DNA from 3 places in the Psychrobacillus sp. AK 1817 genome. Region 2 is predicted to be linked to each of the others. Evidence: a T-box and tRNA genes for the amino acid it is inferred to sense, from the RefSeq annotation. Region 2 holds a T-box; the other regions hold tRNA genes.
What was found. A T-box is a leader RNA that pairs with one kind of tRNA and senses whether it is charged. The one in region 2 lies ahead of ileS (isoleucine--tRNA ligase), so its partner is inferred to be a tRNA-Ile.
Positions count from the first base shown of each region.

Region 1: it encodes a tRNA-Ile, which carries the amino acid that the T-box ahead of ileS (isoleucine--tRNA ligase) is inferred to sense. The anticodon was not compared.
Region 3: it encodes a tRNA-Ile, which carries the amino acid that the T-box ahead of ileS (isoleucine--tRNA ligase) is inferred to sense. The anticodon was not compared.

Region 1 covers NZ_CP031739.1:3,435,017-3,438,298, reverse strand. The annotation lists rRNA gene D0S48_RS17130 (23S ribosomal RNA) at 1-1,375, opposite strand, end outside; tRNA gene D0S48_RS17125 (tRNA-Ala) at 1,494-1,569, opposite strand; tRNA gene D0S48_RS17120 (tRNA-Ile) at 1,585-1,661, opposite strand; rRNA gene D0S48_RS17115 (16S ribosomal RNA) at 1,773-3,282, opposite strand, start outside.
Region 2 covers NZ_CP031739.1:523,201-526,482, forward strand. The annotation lists gene ileS (isoleucine--tRNA ligase) at 1-1,706, opposite strand, end outside; T-box leader at 1,783-2,023, opposite strand; gene D0S48_RS21075 (hypothetical protein) at 2,291-2,413, opposite strand; gene D0S48_RS02685 (tetratricopeptide repeat protein) at 2,415-3,282, opposite strand, start outside.
Region 3 covers NZ_CP031739.1:2,378,576-2,381,857, forward strand. The annotation lists rRNA gene D0S48_RS11760 (23S ribosomal RNA) at 1-1,212, opposite strand, end outside; tRNA gene D0S48_RS11765 (tRNA-Ala) at 1,330-1,405, opposite strand; tRNA gene D0S48_RS11770 (tRNA-Ile) at 1,422-1,498, opposite strand; rRNA gene D0S48_RS11775 (16S ribosomal RNA) at 1,606-3,159, opposite strand.

The DNA of each region.
Region 1 (3,282 bases), 1.2 Mb from region 2:
CGGACGAGCCTTCCTCAGGAAACCTTAGTCATACGGTGGATGGGATTCTCACCCATCTTTCGCTACTCATACCGGCATTCTCACTTCTAAGCGCTCCACCAGTCCTTCCGGTCTGACTTCAACGCCCTTAGAACGCTCTCCTACCACTGATACCAAAGGTATCAATCCACAGCTTCGGTGATTTGTTTAGCCCCGATACATTTTCGGCGCAGCGTCACTCGACCAGTGAGCTATTACGCACTCTTTAAATGATGGCTGCTTCTAAGCCAACATCCTGGTTGTCTAAGCAACGCCACATCCTTTTCCACTTAACAAATACTTTGGGACCTTAGCTGGTGGTCTGGGCTGTTTCCCTCTTGACTACGGATCTTATCACTCGCAGTCTGACTCCCAAACATAAATCATTGGCATTCGGAGTTTGTCTGAATTCGGTAACCCGGGATGGGCCCCTAGTCCAAACAGTGCTCTACCTCCAAGATTCTAACGTTTGAGGCTAGCCCTAAAGCTATTTCGGAGAGAACCAGCTATCTCCAGGTTCGATTGGAATTTCTCCGCTACCCACACCTCATCCCCGCACTTTTCAACGTGCGTGGGTTCGGACCTCCAGTAAGTGTTACCTTACCTTCATCCTGGACATGGGTAGATCACCTGGTTTCGGGTCTACGACCACATACTCATTCGCCCTATTCAGACTCGCTTTCGCTGCGGCTCCGTCTTCTCAACTTAACCTCGCATGTAATCGTAACTCGCCGGTTCATTCTACAAAAGGCACGCCATCACCCGTTAACGGGCTTTGACTATTTGTAGGCACACGGTTTCAGGGTCTATTTCACTCCCCTTCCGGGGTGCTTTTCACCTTTCCCTCACGGTACTGGTTCACTATCGGTCACTAGGTAGTATTTAGCCTTGGGAGATGGTCCTCCCGGATTCCGACGGAATTTCACGTGTTCCGCCGTACTCAGGATACACTCTGGAGGGAATGAATTTTGGACTACGGGGCTTTTACCCTATCCTGCGGACCTTTCCAGGTCGCTTCATCTAACTCATTCTTTTGTAACTCCGTACAGAGTGTCCTACAACCCCAAGAGGCAAGCCTCTTGGTTTGGGCTCTTCCCGTTTCGCTCGCCGCTACTCAGGGAATCGAATTTTCTTTCTCTTCCTCCAGGTACTTAGATGTTTCAGTTCCCTGGGTGTGTCTCAGATGCGCTATGTATTCACGCAAATGTACTGCCCCATTACGGGCAGTGGGTTTCCCCATTCGGAAATCTCCGGATCGAAGCTCACTTACAGCTCCCCGAAGCATATCGGTGTTAGTGCCGTCCTTCGTCGACTCCTAGTGCCAAGGCATCCACCGTGCGCCCTTATTAACTTAACCTAAAAGTTAAAAGTACTACACTTGCAATCACGTAAGTGATCACAATTTGAATATCTTGCGTTTGTTTCTTTTTTTGATGTCGTTTTATCCAGTTTTCAAAGAACAATTATATTTTTAATGGTGGAGCCTAGCGGGATCGAACCGCTGACCTCCTGCGTGCAAGGCAGGCGCTCTCCCAGCTGAGCTAAGGCCCCGAAATTAAAAAGGTATGGTGGGCCTAAATGGACTCGAACCATCGACCTCACGCTTATCAGGCGTGCGCTCTAACCAGCTGAGCTATAGGCCCTCTTTGAATTTCCATATCTATTAAAAATGTTAATATAAATATGAACATTCAAAACTGAACTGCAAAACGTTAAGATACAGATAAAAATCTGTATTCCGAATATATCCTTAGAAAGGAGGTGATCCAGCCGCACCTTCCGATACGGCTACCTTGTTACGACTTCACCCCAATCATCTGTCCCACCTTCGGCGGCTGGCTCCCAAAAGGGTTACCCCACCGACTTCGGGTGTTACAAACTCTCGTGGTGTGACGGGCGGTGTGTACAAGGCCCGGGAACGTATTCACCGTGGCATGCTGATCCACGATTACTAGCGATTCCGGCTTCATGTAGGCGAGTTGCAGCCTACAATCCGAACTGAGAACGGTTTTATGGGATTAGCTCACCCTCGCGGGGTTGCGACCCTCTGTACCGTCCATTGTAGCACGTGTGTAGCCCAGGTCATAAGGGGCATGATGATTTGACGTCATCCCCACCTTCCTCCGGTTTATCACCGGCAGTCACCTTAGAGTGCCCAACTGAATGCTGGCAACTAAGATCAAGGGTTGCGCTCGTTGCGGGACTTAACCCAACATCTCACGACACGAGCTGACGACAACCATGCACCACCTGTCACCGCTGTCCCCGAAGGGAAAAGCCTATCTCTAGGCCGATCAGCGGGATGTCAAGACCTGGTAAGGTTCTTCGCGTTGCTTCGAATTAAACCACATGCTCCACCGCTTGTGCGGGCCCCCGTCAATTCCTTTGAGTTTCAGTCTTGCGACCGTACTCCCCAGGCGGAGTGCTTAATGCGTTAGCTGCAGCACTAAGGGGCGGAAACCCCCTAACACTTAGCACTCATCGTTTACGGCGTGGACTACCAGGGTATCTAATCCTGTTTGCTCCCCACGCTTTCGCGCCTCAGCGTCAGTTACAGACCAGAAAGCCGCCTTCGCCACTGGTGTTCCTCCAAATCTCTACGCATTTCACCGCTACACTTGGAATTCCGCTTTCCTCTTCTGCACTCAAGTCCCCCAGTTTCCAATGACCCTCCACGGTTGAGCCGTGGGCTTTCACATCAGACTTAAAGGACCGCCTGCGCGCGCTTTACGCCCAATAATTCCGGACAACGCTTGCCACCTACGTATTACCGCGGCTGCTGGCACGTAGTTAGCCGTGGCTTTCTAATGAGGTACCGTCAAGGTACGAGCAGTTACTCTCGTACTTGTTCTTCCCTCACAACAGAGTTTTACGATCCGAAAACCTTCTTCACTCACGCGGCGTTGCTCCATCAGACTTTCGTCCATTGTGGAAGATTCCCTACTGCTGCCTCCCGTAGGAGTCTGGGCCGTGTCTCAGTCCCAGTGTGGCCGATCACCCTCTCAGGTCGGCTACGCATCGTCGCCTTGGTGAGCCGTTACCTCACCAACTAGCTAATGCGCCGCGGGCCCATCCTGTAGTGACAGCGAGATGCCGTCTTTTAACATTCCCCCATGTGAGGAAATGGATTATTCGGTATTAGCCCCGGTTTCCCGGAGTTATCCCAATCTACAGGGCAGGTTGCCCACGTGTTACTCACCCGTCCGCCGCTAAATCAGAAGAAGCAAGCTTCTTCATCATTCGCTCGACTTGCATGTATTAGGC
Region 2 (3,282 bases):
AGCACACGCTTATATGGTGCTTTACCTGTAAATAGGGTAGAAACGGCCAATAAACTATAAAACCAGCCTCTTGTTTGGTCAATTCCTTCGACTATAACATCCGCTGGAAACTGCTTGGAAAATAACTCTTTGTTCTCAAATGGATAATGATATTGGGCAAAGGGCATAGAACCACTGTCAAACCATACATCTATTACTTCTGGAGTTCTTTGCATCGGTCCACCACAGGAAGGACAAGATAGCTGAACCTTATCCACATATGGCTTGTGTAGCTCAATATCCCCTAGTTCATTTAAAGAATATTTATTTAATTCATCGATAGATTTCGGCACTATCTCTACCTTACAATTATTACATTCCCACACATTAAGTGGTGTCCCCCAATAACGTTTACGACTGATATTCCAATCCATCATTTGTTCCAAAAAGTTACCGAACCTACCATGCTTAAGGTACTCAGGATGCCATGATACAGATTCGTTGTTATCAATAAATATTTCTTTTAGAGCTGTCGTTTGTATAAACCAACTTTCCATTGCGTAGTAAAGGAGTGGGGTGTCACAGCGCCAACAATGGGGATAGCTATGTTCATATTTTTCCTTATGGAATAGTAGTCCTTTATTGGAAAGAAATCGGACTATATCTATATCGCATTCTTTTACAAATCGACCTTCAAATCCTTTTATTGCTGAAGTATATCTCCCTCTCTCATCCACCACACTGATAAAGGACAAGTCATTTTCCTTTACCACTTTATAATCGTCTTCTCCATAAGCTGGCGCGATATGCACAATTCCAGTACCGCTATCGCATGTGACATAGCTGGCGGTAACTACTTTATGACCAAACTCAACACTCATAAAGTCAAAAAGTGGGGTATAGGTAATACCTTCTAATTCCTCCCCTCTAAAGGTGGAGAGAATTTCATAATCGTCTTGCATTACTTTTTCTAACAAAACTTTAGCAAGTATATAAACCTCTTCTCCCTTCTTCACACGAACATATTCCAGCGTAGGGTTAACTGCTAAAGCAACATTTGCTGGTAGCGTCCAGGGTGTGGTCGTCCAACCTAGGAAGTATTCATTCTCTGCATCTGTTAACTTAAATTTCGCTGTAGCCGATAGATCCTTCACCATTTTATAGCCCTGCGATACTTCGTGCGAACTTAAGGAAGTTTGACAACTAGGGCAGTATGGTGATACTCTATGACCTTTTTGTAGCAAGCCCTTGTCGTGAATGGTACCAAGGATATTCCATACACTTTCAATATAGCTGTTGCTCATCGTCATATAGGGATTACCCATATCCACCCAGTATCCTAACTTCTCTGTGAAATCACGCCATTCCTTCTCATAAACAAATACGCTTTCCTTACATTTTTCGATAAATGCTTCCACACCAAAATCTTCTATGTCATTCTTTCCAGAGATGCCAAGCTGTTTTTCTACACCTAATTCTACTGGCAACCCGTGTGTATCCCATCCCGCTTTTCGAATAACTTGATATCCTTTCATTGTTTTGTATCTAGCGATCAGATCCTTAATCGTTCTTCCGAGGGCATGCCCTACATGAGGCATGCCATTTGCTGTGGGCGGCCCCTCATAAAATACAAAGGATGGCCTTCCATCTCGTTGGTTTATAGATTCTTGAAAAACATTTTTCTCTAACCAAACTTTTCGTACTTTTTCTTCCCGTTTTGAAACTATTTCCTTCTTGTTCTTGTTAACCAATTGGCATCACTCCTTATTAAGTTTAATAAAACATACAAAAAACCCGTCCCAGTAAAGGGACGGGTTTAACCGTGATACCACCCTAATTCTATGGAAAATTTCATTCCAATAGCACTTAGCCACGTACAAGCATACGCGTTCCTTTTAACGGTAGACACCCGATCGAGCTTACTATGTTCAGCACGACTTCTCAGAGAGGATTTTCAAAAATGACCTGAACACCGACTTTCAGCAAAGCATCGGCTCTCTTTGGAGCAGGTTCATATTCTACTTTTTCTCATCAACGAATTTGTATGGTTTTATTGTGGATAAATTTAACATGTAAATAAAACTAATGTCAATAGGAAGTATAGATATTTTAGAAAAATTTAAAAATCATATGGAGGATAACAATTCACTTTTCAACACGAGTATACATGATATGCTCCATTAAACGCGTAATTATCAGTCCTTAAAGACCGTACTTAGAACTAAACCTGCAAAAATAATAGACACTCACCTAGTTTAAAAGTGAGTGTCTATAGTTAAATATTTATCAAAAGTCCATGACAAGACTTTTATTAGATGTTCGAATCGCCTGTTGAAGTTGGTCTTGGTGCCTCTTCCTCTGCAGCAAATGTAGAAGTCCCAAAGCTAAACAATACTGTTAATGTTATCAAGCTAAGAATAAATATTTTTTTCATATTATAAATCCTCCCATTTTGAAATAGATTTTTGTCTGAATAATATCTCATTTGCCTTTTGATAAAAAATATTGGCTGCTTTAAAACGACTGTTCCTATAATAATAATCTGCTAATAATATAGAGTACTTTTGAACGTGTCGATCGTCATGGACCTTCTCAAAATAATTAATCCCTTTTTTAATGATAGCTTCGAAATCTTCAGAGCAACTATGAAACGCTTTATATATGTGAAAATGGTGTATGTAAGATAGAGTGGCCATTGTTTGATTGTCCTTTATTTCATCCAATTTACTTAACCCAGCTTCACACCAGCTTAGCACACGCAAATGATCCTTTTGCTTGGAATACTCCTTAATAATTGAAAGAGTAGTTATCATATACCCTTCCACTTGGTGTGGGCCCTCTTTATTTTCCAAGCTATGTTTATAATACTCGATTGCCTTTTCATGGTTTTCTTGAATGGCCTGAAGTGAACCAAGGTTTTGATAAAGCATACCTTTATACTGTGTCAGCCTATAATCCTTAGCCAGCTTTTTCGCAAGATTGTAGTTCTTTTCGGCCTCTACATAGTTTTTCATGTTTTTGTAGGCCATTCCTGTAACTATGTAACTGTCAATTGCTCTTTCAAAGAGTAAATTATCCTTATAATACTTCAATGATTTACTAGAATGATTGATAGCATTGAAATATTCGTTGCATTTAAAGTAGGTCAAGCTTATAGCATTGTGAAAGTCTGCTAGTTCCCACTCCTCAAAAGAATTATTATTCAATAGCTTGAGAGCTTGCTCAAGCCTTTCTAATGCCGCATAATATTCACCAATTAGATAGTTGTATAACCCGAGGTTCAAGTTTAAAAGGAATTTTTGT
Region 3 (3,282 bases), 1.9 Mb from region 2:
AATCCACAGCTTCGGTGATTTGTTTAGCCCCGATACATTTTCGGCGCAGCGTCACTCGACCAGTGAGCTATTACGCACTCTTTAAATGATGGCTGCTTCTAAGCCAACATCCTGGTTGTCTAAGCAACGCCACATCCTTTTCCACTTAACAAATACTTTGGGACCTTAGCTGGTGGTCTGGGCTGTTTCCCTCTTGACTACGGATCTTATCACTCGCAGTCTGACTCCCAAACATAAATCATTGGCATTCGGAGTTTGTCTGAATTCGGTAACCCGGGATGGGCCCCTAGTCCAAACAGTGCTCTACCTCCAAGATTCTAACGTTTGAGGCTAGCCCTAAAGCTATTTCGGAGAGAACCAGCTATCTCCAGGTTCGATTGGAATTTCTCCGCTACCCACACCTCATCCCCGCACTTTTCAACGTGCGTGGGTTCGGACCTCCAGTAAGTGTTACCTTACCTTCATCCTGGACATGGGTAGATCACCTGGTTTCGGGTCTACGACCACATACTCATTCGCCCTATTCAGACTCGCTTTCGCTGCGGCTCCGTCTTCTCAACTTAACCTCGCATGTAATCGTAACTCGCCGGTTCATTCTACAAAAGGCACGCCATCACCCGTTAACGGGCTTTGACTATTTGTAGGCACACGGTTTCAGGGTCTATTTCACTCCCCTTCCGGGGTGCTTTTCACCTTTCCCTCACGGTACTGGTTCACTATCGGTCACTAGGTAGTATTTAGCCTTGGGAGATGGTCCTCCCGGATTCCGACGGAATTTCACGTGTTCCGCCGTACTCAGGATACACTCTGGAGGGAATGAATTTTGGACTACGGGGCTTTTACCCTATCCTGCGGACCTTTCCAGGTCGCTTCATCTAACTCATTCTTTTGTAACTCCGTATAGAGTGTCCTACAACCCCAAGAGGCAAGCCTCTTGGTTTGGGCTCTTCCCGTTTCGCTCGCCGCTACTCAGGGAATCGAATTTTCTTTCTCTTCCTCCAGGTACTTAGATGTTTCAGTTCCCTGGGTGTGTCTCAGATGCGCTATGTATTCACGCAAATGTACTGCCCCATTACGGGCAGTGGGTTTCCCCATTCGGAAATCTCCGGATCGAAGCTCACTTACAGCTCCCCGAAGCATATCGGTGTTAGTGCCGTCCTTCGTCGACTCCTAGTGCCAAGGCATCCACCGTGCGCCCTTATTAACTTAACCTAAAAGTTAAAAGTACTACACTTGCGATCACGTAAGTGATCACAATTTGAATATCTTGCGTTTGTTTCTTTTTTTGATGTCGTTTTATCCAGTTTTCAAAGAACAAAATTATTTCGTTGGTGGAGCCTAGCGGGATCGAACCGCTGACCTCCTGCGTGCAAGGCAGGCGCTCTCCCAGCTGAGCTAAGGCCCCGAAATAAAAAAAGGTATGGTGGGCCTAAATGGACTCGAACCATCGACCTCACGCTTATCAGGCGTGCGCTCTAACCAGCTGAGCTATAGGCCCTCTTTGAATTTCCATATCTATTATATGTTAATATACATGAACATTCAAAACTGAACTGCAAAACGTTAAGATACAGATAAAGATCTGTATTCCGAATATATCCTTAGAAAGGAGGTGATCCAGCCGCACCTTCCGATACGGCTACCTTGTTACGACTTCACCCCAATCATCTGTCCCACCTTCGGCGGCTGGCTCCCAAAAGGGTTACCCCACCGACTTCGGGTGTTACAAACTCTCGTGGTGTGACGGGCGGTGTGTACAAGGCCCGGGAACGTATTCACCGTGGCATGCTGATCCACGATTACTAGCGATTCCGGCTTCATGTAGGCGAGTTGCAGCCTACAATCCGAACTGAGAACGGTTTTATGGGATTAGCTCACCCTCGCGGGGTTGCGACCCTCTGTACCGTCCATTGTAGCACGTGTGTAGCCCAGGTCATAAGGGGCATGATGATTTGACGTCATCCCCACCTTCCTCCGGTTTATCACCGGCAGTCACCTTAGAGTGCCCAACTGAATGCTGGCAACTAAGATCAAGGGTTGCGCTCGTTGCGGGACTTAACCCAACATCTCACGACACGAGCTGACGACAACCATGCACCACCTGTCACCGCTGTCCCCGAAGGGAAAAGCCTATCTCTAGGCCGGTCAGCGGGATGTCAAGACCTGGTAAGGTTCTTCGCGTTGCTTCGAATTAAACCACATGCTCCACCGCTTGTGCGGGCCCCCGTCAATTCCTTTGAGTTTCAGTCTTGCGACCGTACTCCCCAGGCGGAGTGCTTAATGCGTTAGCTGCAGCACTAAGGGGCGGAAACCCCCTAACACTTAGCACTCATCGTTTACGGCGTGGACTACCAGGGTATCTAATCCTGTTTGCTCCCCACGCTTTCGCGCCTCAGCGTCAGTTACAGACCAGAAAGCCGCCTTCGCCACTGGTGTTCCTCCAAATCTCTACGCATTTCACCGCTACACTTGGAATTCCGCTTTCCTCTTCTGTACTCAAGTCCCCCAGTTTCCAATGACCCTCCACGGTTGAGCCGTGGGCTTTCACATCAGACTTAAAGGACCGCCTGCGCGCGCTTTACGCCCAATAATTCCGGACAACGCTTGCCACCTACGTATTACCGCGGCTGCTGGCACGTAGTTAGCCGTGGCTTTCTAATGAGGTACCGTCAAGGTACGAGCAGTTACTCTCGTACTTGTTCTTCCCTCACAACAGAGTTTTACGATCCGAAAACCTTCTTCACTCACGCGGCGTTGCTCCATCAGACTTTCGTCCATTGTGGAAGATTCCCTACTGCTGCCTCCCGTAGGAGTCTGGGCCGTGTCTCAGTCCCAGTGTGGCCGATCACCCTCTCAGGTCGGCTACGCATCGTCGCCTTGGTGAGCCGTTACCTCACCAACTAGCTAATGCGCCGCGGGCCCATCCTGTAGTGACAGCCGAGACCGTCTTTTAACATCTCCTCATGTGAGGAAATGGATTATTCGGTATTAGCCCCGGTTTCCCGGAGTTATCCCAATCTACAGGGCAGGTTGCCCACGTGTTACTCACCCGTCCGCCGCTAAATCAGAAGAAGCAAGCTTCTTCATCATTCGCTCGACTTGCATGTATTAGGCACGCCGCCAGCGTTCGTCCTGAGCCAGGATCAAACTCTCCATAATAGAGAACTTAAAAAGCTCATTTTGTTTTGCTGGCATCATCATTAAATGATGTCAAAAATTGTTTTGCGTCAATACAACCGAAGTTGTTTGATGCTATATGTCTTAACGTTTTGCATGTTCAGT